DNA from 3 places in the Paenibacillus sp. FSL R7-0204 genome. Region 3 is predicted to be linked to each of the others. Evidence: predicted binding sites of a transcription regulator. Region 3 holds the regulator's gene; each other region holds the start of a gene.

Region 1 (4,936 bases), 3.8 Mb from region 3:
GCGTACCGATACCGGATATTTGCAGAGCCAGAGAGTAGTAGTTGTTCCCTACGGTCGGGCTGAATTCAAGACTCGCCAGCGGGAAGTAAGCTGACCAGCCTGCATCCGGCGAGCCGCCGATGACGAAGGAAATGTTCAGCAGCATGGCGCCCATGAAGAAGAGCCAGAAGCTGACGGCGTTCAGCCGCGGGAAGGCAACGTCCCGTGCGCCGATCTGCAGCGGAATGATTACGTTCATCAGACCGATGATGAACGGCATGGCCATGAAGAGAATCATGATCAGACCATGGGTGGTGAAGACCTCATTGTAATGCTGCGCATCGAGGAATTTCATTTCCGGCGCAGCCGTCTGCAGACGCATCATCATCGCATCTACACCGCCGCGGAACAGCATCAGCAGCGCCGCGAGGATGTACATGATCCCGATTTTTTTGTGGTCAACCGTGGTCAGCCATTCGCGCCACAGATAGCCCCATTTCTTGAAATAGGTAAGCCCTACGAGAATCCCGATGGTTGCCAGTGCAATACTGATCATGGCCCCGTATATCAAGGGTTCGCCGTGAACCTTAAATTTGTCCAAATCCATTAGGGTAGCTCCTTTCAGTGTGTTGCATTAAGCTCTTCAGAGAGCTAGTGTCCTTCATGTGTGCTTTCATCCACAGGGGAGCTTGGCAGCGGCTGATCGACTTCCGGATCAGGCTTGCTGTCAAATTCTGTGCCGCTGGACGGCTCGGGAGACGGATGAATTTCCTTGTTATCCTGGTGCTCCTGATTGCCGTTGTCCATATCCATCTCTTTGCCGCCGCCGCTCATATGCTCGCCGTGGTCTCCAGGAGGCGGACTGAACTCCAGATGGGTGGAGGAATACGTTTTGCGTCCGAGGTAATCCGTGGCCAGCAGGCCCTTGAATTCTTCCTCAGTCAGCTTAGGTGCGGTTTCCTTCACTTCCTTCACCCAGTCCTCGTAACCCTTGTTGCTCAGGACAAGGGCTTCGAATTCCATGTGGGCGAAGCCTTTACCGCTGAAGTTAGCATTCTTTCCGATATAAGAGCCTTCTGTATCAGCGGAGAGATGAAGCGTTGTCAGCATGTCGCTCATGGCGTACTTTTGACCGGCAAGCTGTGGAATCCAGAGACTGGTAATGGTGCCGAATGAGTACATTCTGAATTCAACTGCACGGTGTACCGGCATATTCACGTAGTTAACTGTTTCAATGCCTTCTTCCGGATAACTGAAATGCCATTTCCAGTTGGAGGAGGACGCATAGATGACCAGCGGAGTCTGATCTTTATAATCCGCAGCCACATTCTCCACTTCGTTTGTCGTCTTGACGGTTACAACAGACAGGAAGGCTACGATAATGATCGGGATAATAATCCAGATCGCCTCAAGGACTACATTGCCTTCCTCGTGCTTTGGAATGTAACCCTCATTACTCTTCTTCGCACGGTATTTCACCAATACAAAGATGTATAGGATGTAGACAACTGCCAGAACACCAAGCATTACAATAATTGAGAGGATAATGGTGTCAGATAACGTTCTGGCAGACGGCCCCTTCGGGTTCAGAACAGCGATTGAGCTGCATCCCGGCAGGAGAAGGATCAGGCTTAGAAACAGAGCGTATAACGGTCCCTTTTTTTTCATATAGAACTCCTTCCTTCAATACTACTTTTCATTCGCCGTTCATTAACGGAAGTACATTGATCTGTATCTATAGTAAGAACTACTTACCCATAATGCAAAATACATATTTTGTATAATTATATAAAATAGACCTTAAAAATGGCGAACAAGTTAAATATGTGTGATCAAATTGTTACAACTCCCTAAGGGTATGATAAAGATCACTGTAGTGGCGCACTTTAGCTAATTTTAAGGTTGTTCAATTTTTGTTCAAAATTCCGATATTGTTATTAAATTTGTCACAATTATTCTGTGCCAAAAACCGCTGATTTAACCGTGTAACGCCTGCTGTGACAGCATTCGACGAGAATTGCGTGCTTTCTGAAAATAATGGCGAACCCTCATTTATCATTGCATAAGAGTAACAATTTCTTAGCTTGCGGTTACAATCTCTCAAATTACGTTGAAAGTATATATGATAAAGTGATAGACAAATATACATAGATTGGAGACTGCTGCTGTGCGCATCAAGAAAATTCTGCTCTTATTCATGTCTTTATTCCTAATTATGGGGCTTGTGCAGGTCCCGGCTAACGCTAAAGGTGATAGCACTATTCTTAAACTCGGAGTCAACGATAAATTAAGTAAGGTTGAAGCTGTATCCGTTAAAGGCACTTATTATGTACCGCTGCGTGCGCTTGCGGATGAACTGAAATGGACCCTTACCGGCCTGACGGAAGGGATTCACGTAGCCGGCGGGACTGGTTCGCTTACCTTGCTAAGCAAGGACGGGGGTGCGGTGCTGAAGGACGGCACGACCGTGCCTATGAGCACTTTTGTACAGGACGGCAAGCTCATGGCTCCGCTGAAGGTCAGCGGGTACCTCGGGTATAGCATTTCCTATGCGGGAGATAAATATTTACTTCGTGTGAAGGACGGCTCGGCGCAGCTTACCGATGCAGCGTTTACCGATAAATATGCTGCCGACTTGAAGCCGAAGGCTCCAGTGGCTCCAACGACTCCTGCTACTCCGGTTACACCCACTGAGACGGGCAAGCCGGGCCGGACCGTATACCTGACCTTCGACGACGGCCCGTCGGCAACGACTGGCGAGCTGCTGGATATCCTGCGTAAATATGACGTACAGGCGACCTTCTTCATGCTGGGGAACAACATGAATGAGCATCCCGCCCAGGTGAAGCGGATTGCGAAGGAAGGTTATGGCTTAGCGCTGCATGGCGTGACCCACCGTAAGGAGAAGTTCTATGCCTCTCCTGCAGCGGCGCTTGCCGAGATGTCGGGGGCCAATGCAACTTTGAAGAAGCTGACGGGAGTAAGCACCACACTGATCCGTACGCCATACGGAAGCAAGCCTTATTTCACCAAGTCCTTCCGTGATAAAGTTCTGACGCAGGGATATCATCTCTGGGACTGGAACGTGGATTCCTATGACTGGAAATACAAGCAAAACAGCGACAGAATCTATAACACCGTGATGGATCAGGTAAATAAGCTGAAGGCGTCCAAGACCAACCCGGTAATTCTGATGCATGACCAGAAGGCTACACTCAAGGTGCTGCCGCGTATTCTGGAGAAGCTGAAGAAGGAAGGCTATACCTTCAAGCTCATTACGAAGGATATGGAGCCGCTCAATTTCTGGAAGGATAAACGCTGATCCGTAAGGGTCAATAGAGGAGAGCAAGCTGCGGGGTACCCTGCGGGCTTGCTCTTTTTTTTGCGGGAATCTATAGAGAAAACACTGCTGTTACTTGTACAGATATTGCACCAGCATATGAACCAGCTCTGACTTCAGCCGGTCCACAGCGATCCGCTGCGGCGAGAAGGAAATGAAGTCAACAATAGCACTCACGGACTCAAACACAATGATCGAAGCTGCCTCCATATCCGCAGTCTTCAGTTCATCCTGCCCCATCTGAAGATAGGACAGCGTCTTGAGCCGGCCGGACTCGTACTGGGCATCCATCAACTGCTTGATGGCTTCATCACTGTGATACATAATGTTAAGATCCTTGTGATACCCGATAAAAGCTTTATGCGAGAGCAGAAGCGTGTCTATCAGATGCAGGATCAGCTCCGTACGTTCGATCGTATTGAAATTAATCTCTGCCATCGACCGCTCGACCTCGGCCATCAGCTCATCCCCGTATTTGTGGAGCACTTCAATGAATACGGCCCTTTTATCCACAAAATAGGAGTAGAAGCTCCCGGTCGAGACCCCGGCTGCTGCTGCAATCTCCTTTGTGTTCGTCTGATAGAAGCCCTTGTCCGAGAACAGCTGCATCGCGGCCCGGATAATGGCTTCCTTCGTTCGTATACTGCGCTCCTGCTGCGGAGTTCTAATCTTGTCCTCTGTTTCACCCATATCGTAAGGTCCCCCTCATAGTACAAATTGTAGTGGAGCGGTTTTACGCTGTCAATAAAAGGTGAACCCTAGTTCATTTTCTGATTGACAAATATGAACTTGGGTTCATATAATCTGAATATGAACTATATTTCATATTTCGGGAGATGAACAAAATGGGGATTGGAATGCGCAGAGCTTTATCCTTTACGGCGATTGTGCTGGGATTTTTCATGGCGCTGCTGGATACGACCATTATTAATATTGCCCTGCCGGAGATGACCCGCCAGTTCGGGGGGAGTGTGTCGCAGGTATCCTGGGTGATGAACGGCTATAACCTGGCATTTGCCGTGTTTATCCTGACTGCCTCGCGTCTGGCCGATCAGTTCGGACGGAAGAAGGTATTTCTCATTGGCGTGGGGATGTTCACACTGAGCTCTCTGCTGGCCGGACTCTCCACTTCCCTAGGCATGCTGATTCTGTTCAGGGTCATTCAAGGCTTGGCGGGAGCCATTATTGTGCCGGTTACCATTCCGCTAAGCACCACCACCTTTCCCAAAGAAATGCACGGATTGATTATAGGCATATGGGGGGCCGTCTCGGGAGTGGCTGCGGCAAGCGGTCCGGCGCTTGGCGGAATACTGACACAGAAGCTGAGCTGGGAGTGGATTTTTTTTGTGAACGTACCGCTTGGGCTGTTGAGTATAGGGCTGACCGCTATGTTCATTCAGGAGTCACGGGATGATTCAGCAGGAAGGTCCATAGACTATGGCGGAATGCTGGGGATTACAGGAGGGATGTTCTGCATTACATATGCCTTGATAAAAGTGCAGGACTACGGCTGGAGCTCGCGCCCGTTCCTGGGATTGATGGTTGCGGGGGTGTTGTTTGTGGTGTTCTTTTTTCTTACGCAGTCTAAGGGGAAGGAGCCGATGCTGCCCCTATCCC
Region 2 (4,936 bases), 280 kb from region 3:
AGAATTTGCTCCACCACTGGCTTACAGCCGCCGCAGGAGCGGGTTGCCCCCGTGCAGGCTTTGATCTCATCCACGGTAGTGAAGCCGTTCTCCGTAACAGCATCTACAATCGCTTTTTTCGTTACGCCGTTGCAGCCGCAGACGATCTCTTCATCGGCCATTGCTTCGACAGACATGCCTTTCTTGGCTCCGCCTCCGCCGCAGCAGCTTGTACCCATAACCTCATCATAGATTTCATTGGTCATCTCTGTGCTGTTTTTCACAAGCTTCTGCAGGTTGGCAGATTCCGTTACATCACCGAACAGAACGGCACCGACAATCACATTATCCTTAAGTAAAATCTTCTTGTAGGTTCGCTTCCATTCATCCTTGGCAGAAATGACGGTATGCTCCGGCGTTTCGGTGAATTCACCAGCGGAGAATACATCTACCCCGGAAATTTTGAGCTTGGTTGCTACAACTGAACCTTCATAGCCCGGAGTCTGAACACCGGACAGATGCTTGGCGAGAACCATGCCCTGCTCGAATAGCGGTGCAACGAGTCCGTAGCAGGTACCCCGGTGCTCTGTACATTCGCCGACAGAATACACATCTGACATAGAAGTCTGCATATAATCGTCAACTACGATCCCGCGGTTAACGGTAATTCCGCTGTCCTTCGCAAGCTGCACATTCGGCTTGATTCCAACAGCCATCACGACAAACTCTGCCGGCAGCTCACTGCCGTCACTGAAGCGCAGACCGGTAACCCGTTCTTCGCCGGTCAGTTCAACCGTCTGCTTGCCCATGGCGAATTTCACACCTTGACGCGTAAGCTCTGCCTGCAGCATTGAAGAAGCGGTACGGTCCAGCTGACGCTCCATCAGATCCTCCAGCAGATGCACAACAGTAACATCCATGCCCAGATTGACCAGGCCCTTCGCCGCTTCCAGACCCAGCAGTCCTCCGCCGATAACAGCCGCCGTGCGGTACTGCTTCGCCGCTTCCAGCATCGCATCGCAGTCCGCGATATCGCGGAAGCCGACTACCCCATCCTTAGTGCTGCCGGGTACGGGTAGAATGAAAGAATTCGAGCCTGTTGCAATAATTGCTTTATCGTAAGGAACCGCCAGTCCATTATCGGTCAATATTAGTTTGTTCTGTTCATCGATCCGGGTAACCGTTGTGCCGGTATGCAGTGTAATATGATTATCTTCATACCACCCGAGATCGTTGAGAATGATGTCTTCAATCGTTTTGCTGCCTTCAAGTACATAGGACAACATAATCCGGTTATAGTTGGGATGCGGCTCACTGCCGAAGACAGTAATATCATAAGCGCCGCCCAGCTTCAGAATTTGCTCAATAGTGCCTACTCCCGCCATGCCATTCCCAATCAGCACTAACTTTTCTCTTTCCGCTGCCACTGGTAGACCCTCCTTCAGTAACTCTGATTTCTTCAATAACTTTATCTGATAGGGAAATTATACTGTCCCCCATTCCGTGGCAAGTGTGACCACAGTCACATCTTATGTGAATTTTTTCACACAAGTGGAAATGACTTCTCCGTCCTTATATAGGACAACTTCTGGCGTGAAGCTTAGAGATTTATTATTCAAAAAAAAGGATACCCATGCATTTTCGCACAGATATCCGTTCATCGGGTACACAAACTCACTCATCTACTCCATTCACTTATTTCAGTACCAGAGAGATCTCCAGCTTGTCCTGCGGTCTGAGCTTCATGTCCACTCCATTGCCGAGCAGCCCTTTGTCGTTGACCTTCAGTCTCCATTCCTCGCTGCTGAGCGGGGTATACTCCATCACAGTAAGAACGGTACGGTTATCTTCGGCAAGCCGGACCATACCGCTGTTCTGGAGCAGTCCCTTGACGGACATATCCTGCATAAAAGTAAGCACATGCGAATGTGTCAGCTCCGGCTGCTCGCTCCCCCCGTTCACAGTGATGATGACAGGCTGAAACATCTTTCCGGTTCCGGCAGGCCCTGCTGACATCGTAATGGCCGAACCCGGTTCCAGGGTTGTATTCAGCTCTTGAACCTTCTTGCCGTTCACCTGAATCTCCCAGCTCATATCCTCACCCAGAGAGACTTTATTCACCTCAAGAATACTAGTTCCATCCGCTGAAAATGTAACAACACCGCTCTTCCTGAACAGCTCTATTATTGAATTCCCAGGCACGTAAGCTTCGTTAAGCAATCTGGCCGAGCTTCCGGCCATTTCACTGTCACCCACCTTGACTGAAAAGGTTAATCCCTGGCCTCCGTTACTGCTGCCGCCATTCCCTGATCCCAAGCCGCAACCGCTTGCCGCGGCCAGCAAGAGAAGGCACAGCATGAAGCGCATCCATTTCGTGGACATTCCACGGCACCGCCTTCATATGTATTTTCCCAGACTCTTTAAGGATAACGCATAGAGGAAGGGTTCTCAAATCATTTCTGCCGGTATAAAAAGCAAAAAGCCCCCGAAGGGACTTTTCCATTGCAGCAGGTCCTATTGATAACGCAGGAACAGAATGTTGTTCTCCAGATGCACGTGCTCGAACGTCATGCCTTCCAGTTCTTCAAGACGGGCATAGGTCAGGCGATAAGTCGTGCAGGCATGTGCGGGCGGTGTGTAGTCATTAGTAACTCTGCGCAGCTCGCGCAGGATCTCTCCGGCCCCGTCATGCTCGGCTTCCAGATTATGCAGCAGTCCGCGCAGCTCAGCAAATCCTTCTTCGGTCGGGTTCTGAGTGTAGGCCAGCATCTTAGGGAATTCACTCTCTTCTTCCTTCGCCGTATGCTGCAGCAGCTCTTCACGCAACATATTGAACAGACGGTGCATCTCTCCGAGGTGCGGTGAATCCTCACCGTGAACGCGGAACACCTTGGTTACATTTTGACTGATTAGCGGAAGCTCTTCACGCAGGTAACGGTGATGCTTGTTCACAATATAATCCACCAGCTCCTCTGACGAAGCCTCGTTCCAGGCGGTATCCTCTTCCAGCACCGGATGCTGCTCTTGCAGCTTGTTCAGCTCCTGCACCATTGCTGCCGGGTCAAGACCCTTCTCGGCAGCGGCTTCAGCCAGCGGCTTTGCGCCTCCGCAGCAGAAATCGATCCGCTGTGCTTTGAAATAATCTGCTGCTTTGGGGAATTGCAGAACAATATCTCTGACCATTGCTTCCGGGGTGAACCCGGGATGAATTGTTGTATCGTTTAATTGATTGGACGCCATGTTGGCCCCTCCTCAGGTTAAGATGTAGGTTTGTGCTTCTTTTCACTTCTACACCTTATCACTGGCTTTAGGCAAAACTTGTGATTGTACGCACTGAATATAACAAATTTTAATGAACGAAAAATCCAGTTCTCTAAATGTTAAATATACTAGACATTTTGTTTTATATATTTTACAATATGCGTGAGGTGAGGGAATGGGGAAAAACTTAAGGCTCAAAGCCTCCAGAGCGGCAAAAGACATGTCGCAAAAACAGCTCGCAGATGCCGTGGGGGTCACAAGGCAGACGATTATCGCGATTGAGAACGGTGATTACAACCCCACCCTGAGGCTGTGCATTGACATTTGTGTAACACTTGGGAAGACGCTGGATCAACTATTTTGGGAGGGAACGAAGGATGAGCAGAACGAACCTGGATGAGAGACAACTGCAGAAGCGGCACAAGGCGGGGAATCAGGCATTTCTTTTGATGGCATTCTTATTGTTGGCAGACATGGGACTGCAAAACTATGGAATGAAGTGGCTGGAGTATCCGCTTAGCAATTACACGATTTTCATGCTGGGTGTGGGTTCCTATCTGGTACGGCTAATCTGGAGCGGTTCATATGTGGGACCGGGCAGCGGGCAGAGCGGAGCGATAGGGAGAAGCATTGGGGGTGCAATTCTGGCCATAGTGGTGGCGGCCTGTATCCTTATCGTTACCTTCGTGAATCCAACCGCCGCCCAATCAGCAGCTGACAGCGGTGCGAACGGGAAGGTGATTCTGATCATTTCTGTTACGGCAGGACTGGTCATCTTAAGCACCGTGTACTTGATCCGGCGGAGGAATAACCGGGCGGAGTAGAGTGGCTTCTGATGCTGTGAGTGACTAGAAGTAGAAATAGAGGAGGAGCGGAACGATCGCCTTTGTGTTTGGATTTCTACCGCGAAGAGCGGTTTGGAAATCCAAACACAACAGCGGCCGGAAGTCCAAATGTTCACCGCAGCGACGACCTGGCTTCAAGTTCAACTCTTTTTTTCGAGCTTCACCTTCTCTATCGAACCGTCGCTTGCATATAAGTCCTCTTGCCCTGCGCATCCTTCAGATAGGGGCCAAGTCCGGCGAACCGTGAATGATCCACATATACACCCGTCATCCATCTGCCTTCGGTCAGGCCGCCATTCCACTGCAGCACCAGATCGGGAGCAGAGATCCATTCCTGATACACTCTGATGTTCTTGTCCTTATATTCTTTGGCTGGCTTGTTCAATTCGCTCAGCGGTGCCGGAGTCAGATAGGTTGGCACGAAGTATACAGAGATTAGCTCCATATCCTCCTCACTCAGAAAAGCCTCCTCCCCCAAGTAAGGCTGAAGCAGCCGGGTGTTCTCATACATAGACCAGATTACAGCTTGAAGTACCATGCTCTGGCTAATTCCATTATGAAAAGTAAAACGGCGCTGAGCATTTGAGCCACTTCCTTCCTTTGCCGTTACAGGCTCCAGACAATGCCGTTCACAGCCGATGCATTTCCAGCCGGACGGGCCTTGAATCCATTTCTGAAACACACTCCCGCTGTCATTGTCCCCTTTATATAGAGAAGAAATGATCTCATAAGGCACGCCGATCCATGCATCCCACAGAGAATCCGGGAGATGGTTATGAAGCATGAACAACACCTTGTCATAGATCAGCTGTACTTTAATCGAAGCAGTCTCCAGTTCGGCGACATCCTTT
Region 3 (4,936 bases):
ACCGATGGCGCTGCCATCCTTGAAGCGGTAGAAGTTGTAATAGAATCGCCCGTCTTTTTTGTAAAATAGCTGCCAGGCATATTCCCCGTTGTATACACCGGGCAGCAGCCGTTCGATCTTAACATCCGGCAGCCGTTCGGCTATGATTCCGCGCATCTTCTCTTCCGAGGTGCCATTGCTCAGCTCTTCGGCATACAGGTCGTTGTCGCCTCCGGCAGGCTTGCCCTCCAAGGTGAAACGGACCCACACCATCAGGTCGTTTCCCGCTTCATTTTTACCGGTCAGCACCCAGTAGATCTCATTCTCATTCCAGACGGATTTCTGGGCCTTGGTAACCTCTGTTAGTCCGGCACGCGCCCGGGCCAGCTCCTTGGCCTCACTCCGCTCGTTCCACTGGTCCTTCATAATATAGGCATAGAACTGGCTTAGTCCGAACAGAAGGAGCAGCACTACGGTAATCCCCAGCCAGATCCATTTTCTCCTCTTCTTCTTCACCACGCTGCTTCCTTTCCTGTTCCCCTGAATTACCGTTTAAGCAGGCTCTCGAACGTCTCCTGTGCTTTGCGGCGGATGGCTTCTTCATCAAGTGTCAGGCATTGTCCATGCTTCACAACCTGCTGGCCGTTCACCCATACATGCTCCACATCCTTGGCGCTGGCCGAATAAACGGCATGGGAGAGCAGATCGGTATGCGGCAGCAGATGCGGCTGGTCAATATCAAGTGCGATGAAGTCAGCCTTCATCCCTGCTGCAAGCCGGCCTACTCCGCTCAGGAAAATAGACTGCGCCCCATACTCCGTAGCCATCAGCAGCGCTTCAGGAGCCGGTACCGCTGTGGGATCACCGCTTACGCCCTTGTGGATCAGAGCCGCCAGCCTCATCTCTTCGAACATATCCAGATTGTTGTTGCTTGCCGCGCCGTCTGTACCCAGGGAGACCTTAACCCCGGCTCGCAGCAGCTCAGGAACACGCGCAACTCCGCTGGCCAGCTTCAGGTTACTGCCGGGGTTATGCGACACGCCAACGTTATGGCGGGCCAGAATCCCGATTTCCTCATCGTTCAGATGAACCCCGTGGGCAATGAGCGAAGGACGGGTGAACATCCCCAGCTTCTCCAGATGCGCGACTGGACGAAGACCGTAGTCGGCCACGTTCTGCTCCACTTCATGGCGCGTCTCGGACATATGGGTGTGCATTGGCAGGTCCAGATCATGGGCAGCCTGCACAAACTTCATGAAAAACTCTGGAGGACAGGTGTACGGGGCATGCGGCGAGAGCATGGTAGTGATTCTGCCGTCAGCCTTACCGTGCCAGTTACGGGCAAAAGCAATCGCCTCAGCGAGCTTCGCTTGCTGTACCTCTTCCGGGCACAGCCCAATTACGCCGCGCATCAGCACCGCACGAATACCGGACTGCTCAGTTACTTCCGCTACCCGGTCCATATGATCATACATATCGAGGAAGGTGGTTGTACCGCCCTTCAGCATTTCCAGTACGGACAATGAGGTTCCCCAATATACATCATCACCAGTGAATTTCTCTTCCATCGGCCACATCTTCTCCTGCAGCCAAGTCTGAAGCACCATATCGTCGCCGTATCCGCGCAGCAGTGACATGGCAGTATGTCCATGGGTGTTGACCAGACCAGGCATGAACAGCAGACGGCTGCCGTCTACGACCTGAGCGCCATCCTCCACTACCGGCTCAGCTTCACCTATGTAAGTAATCAGATCATTCTCCAGGGTCATATATCCGCTTAGAACCGGCTTATCGCTGCCCGGAACCAGAAAGTACCCGTTCTTAATTATTGTGATCTTACTGCTCATCTTCTGCCTCATCCTTTCCGTCATGCAAATAATAGGCCAGGCTCTGCAGATCTGTGGTGAAATCTGCGGCATGAATCCGGATATTGGCAGGTGTCTTGAGAATAACCGGTGCGAAGTTCAGAATCGCCTCGATGCCGGAGTCCACAAGAATATCAGCTACATTCTGGGCTTCGCTGTCAGGTACGGTAATAATCCCGATCCGGATGCCCTGCGAGCGGATGGTACTGCTTAGCTCCTCCATCGGCTGCACAACCAGCGAGTTGATCTGCTGGCCCACTTTAGGCGGGTAGGCATCGAAGATCGCAGTAATCTTCATAGTATCCTTTAAGTAAGCGTTGTAGTTAGACAAGGCATGACCCAGATTACCGGCTCCAACGAGGGCAACATTAATTTGCTGGTCAAGCTTCAGGATATGGCGGATCTTCTCAATCAGATAAGATACATCATAGCCGATGCCCTTTCTGCCGAAATCACCGAAATAAGCCAAATCCTTACGGATCTGGGCGGGATTCAGATCAAGCTTCTGGCCCAGCTCCTGAGAAGAGACTGTGGAGATTTCACGTTTTTGGAGATCGTTCAGGAAACGCAGGTACACTGGGAGCCTGCGCACGACGGCCTCCGATATTTTATCCGATTTCATGTATTCTCCTCCTTAAAGTTGATGTAACATCACAAATTCGCTTCTTAAATAATGCCGGTTATAGCAACCGTATCCCGCCGCCTGCCGGAGTGGCAGGGCAAGCGGGAACGGATCTTCAGGTACATCATGACTTATTAATAATAGCAATAGCAGATGAATTAGGAAACCCCGCCGTCTTCCAGCCATTCAGCAATTCTCGGGACCATCTGCTCGGTGAGCATATGCTCCATCTTGGGACCGGGGAGCGAATACAGGAAGTACTTTCCGTAATACGATTCAATTACCCTGGTATCGTACACAATTACGATGCCCCGGTCCTGCGCCGTGCGGACCAGCCGCCCGAAGCCCTGCTTGAAGCGGATGACAGCCTGCGGCACGGACAGCTTCATGAACGGGTTCTTCTTCTGTGCCTGAAGCAACTCCGACTTCGCTTCTGCCAGCGGGTGATTCGGCGGCTGGAACGGCAATCTGACAATCGCCAGGCAGGTCAATGCTTCTCCCGGAATATCTACCCCTTCCCAGAAACTGCTGGTACCCAGCAGAACCGAAGCCGGGCTGTCCTGGAAGCGACGGATCAGCTTGCTCCGGCTGCCGCCCTCCACACCTTGTCCGAGCACCGCGATATCCTGGGAGGCAAGTGCCTCCTTAAGGGGGTCATACACCTGCCGCAGCATCTTGTAGGAGGTGAACAGCACCAGCATCCGCCCACGTGTAGTTACAGCAGTCTCGGCAAGGGAGTGTACAAGCGTGTCCACAAAACGGGCATCCCCTATACTTCCCTTGACACTGGGGAAGTCGCGGGGAATGACCAGGAGCGCCTGCTCACGGTACTTAAACGGCGAAGGAAGCAGAGCAGTCATCAGACGCCCCTGCTCCGCAGCTTCACCAAGGCCCAGATTATCAATCATGAACTGGAAGGACTTATCCACGGATAAGGTGGCCGAGGTCAGGACAATACTTTTCTTCTTGTCGAAGAACAGCTCCCTGAGCTGAGTACTGACATCTACAGGAACGGCAGACATTTGCAGCGACTTGCCTTTATAATTACCGCTTCCCTCCAGCCAATACACGATATTCTCATCGTTCAGGCTCATGAAGAAGCGGATCTGCTCTCTGATGGATGCCAGATCCTTGAATAACCCGCCGATATCGGTCACAAGACTGTCCGATGAGGATTGGCTGTCCGTGTCACGCATCTCACTGAGCATTTTGTCACCCTTGCGGATGATATCGCTCAGACTGAGGTTCAGCGTATTCTCAAGCGCAGCCAGCTCCTCCCAATCCTTCGGCTTCTTGCCCGGCTGCAGGCGAGCCACCAGCTGGCCTGCTTCACCGGCCCCGGCATCGCTGCGCTCGGGCAGCAGGCTGAAGAGCCGGTCGCTGAGTGCATCCCAGGATTCCTTGACCGTCAGCAGATCGGGATAGATCCGGTCGATCACGCCGCTCCATTCGGAAGCCTGCTCACTGCCCGAAGACTGCAGACTCTGCCGGAGGGCAGGCAGTTGCCCGCTCCGGCTATCCTTGTAGAGACGGGTGAGGGTATGGGCGAATGTGAAATATTTCATCTGCATGCCAAGATGCTTGCCGGCAATATCCTCCAAATGATGGGCTTCATCAATCACAAGATGGTCATAAGCCGGAAGAAGCTGATGCCCGGCTTTGACATCTGCGAACAGCTTGGAGTGATTGGTGACCACTACATCGGAGATCCCGGCTTCATGCTTAGCACGGTGGTAATAGCATTTGCGGAACCAGGGACAGGCGCGTCCCAGGCAGGAGTCGGTATCACTGGCTACAGTCTCCCAGAAATCCCCGCCCCGTCCGCTTAAGTTAAGCTCCTCATCATCGCCAGTCGTTGTCTGGGTCAGCCAGACGAGCATTTGCGCAGCGGTGAGCGCTTCTTCTCTTGGACTCGTAAAGTCCTTTTTGTTCATTCGATGTTCGAACTTGCGCAGACACAAATAGTGCCCTCTTCCCTTAAAGATGGAGGCCTTGAACGGGAACGGCACAACGCTGGTTAAGAGCGGAATATCCCGTTCACGCAGCTGGTCCTGAAGGTTAATGGTATGAGTGCTGACCATCACCTTCTGATCACTTTTCACACTATGGTAGATGGCCGGAAGCAGATAACCCAGCGATTTGCCGGTGCCTGTCCCCGCTTCAATCAGCAGATGCTTGTCCTGCTCAAGCGCTGTAATGACCTCATGGATCATCAGCTCCTGGGCTTCACGGCTTTCGTACTGGGGAAGAACAGCCTTCAGCCGCTTGGTTACCTCATCCATATACTCTGCAAAGGAAACATTCTCCAGCGGATTAACGCTTCCTTCCTCCCGGGGCGTAGCCAGCTCTGCCCAGTCCCCCACAGCCAGCGCAAGCTGGCGGTAGAAGCTCAGCTCCCCTTCCGGCTGAAAGGTCTCCATCTCCCGCTCCCGCAGCAGACCGTCGAAGTACCAGGCCAAATCACTGTCTT

Evidence for each region. Region 3 encodes Rex, which represses fermentation and respiration genes when NADH is low (regulators of the CRP and FNR family bind a similar motif). Its sites were predicted from a motif close to TTGTGAAATATTTCACAA; they were not measured.
Region 1: the regulator Rex is predicted to act here: its motif matches at 1,914-1,931, upstream of qoxA (cytochrome aa3 quinol oxidase subunit II).
Region 2: the regulator Rex is predicted to act here: its motif matches at 3,250-3,267, upstream of ric (iron-sulfur cluster repair di-iron protein).

What each region holds. Positions count from the first base shown of each region.
Region 1 covers NZ_JBBOCA010000001.1:6,778,188-6,783,123, reverse strand. The annotation lists gene qoxB (cytochrome aa3 quinol oxidase subunit I) at 1-586, opposite strand, end outside; gene qoxA (cytochrome aa3 quinol oxidase subunit II) at 631-1,647, opposite strand; gene MKX42_RS29325 (polysaccharide deacetylase family protein) at 2,147-3,301, shown strand; gene MKX42_RS29320 (TetR/AcrR family transcriptional regulator) at 3,392-4,009, opposite strand; gene MKX42_RS29315 (MFS transporter) at 4,165-4,936, shown strand, end outside.
Region 2 covers NZ_JBBOCA010000001.1:2,718,366-2,723,301, reverse strand. The annotation lists gene nirB (nitrite reductase large subunit NirB) at 1-1,406, opposite strand, end outside; gene MKX42_RS11950 (hypothetical protein) at 1,675-2,361, opposite strand; gene ric (iron-sulfur cluster repair di-iron protein) at 2,494-3,189, opposite strand; gene MKX42_RS11940 (helix-turn-helix transcriptional regulator) at 3,416-3,640, shown strand; gene MKX42_RS11935 (DUF6773 family protein) at 3,618-4,064, shown strand; gene MKX42_RS11930 (hypothetical protein) at 4,255-4,936, opposite strand, start outside.
Region 3 covers NZ_JBBOCA010000001.1:2,997,478-3,002,413, reverse strand. The annotation lists gene MKX42_RS13365 (cell wall elongation regulator TseB-like domain-containing protein) at 1-495, opposite strand, end outside; gene MKX42_RS13360 (amidohydrolase) at 525-1,826, opposite strand; gene MKX42_RS13355 (redox-sensing transcriptional repressor Rex) at 1,816-2,466, opposite strand; gene dinG (ATP-dependent DNA helicase DinG) at 2,625-4,936, opposite strand, start outside.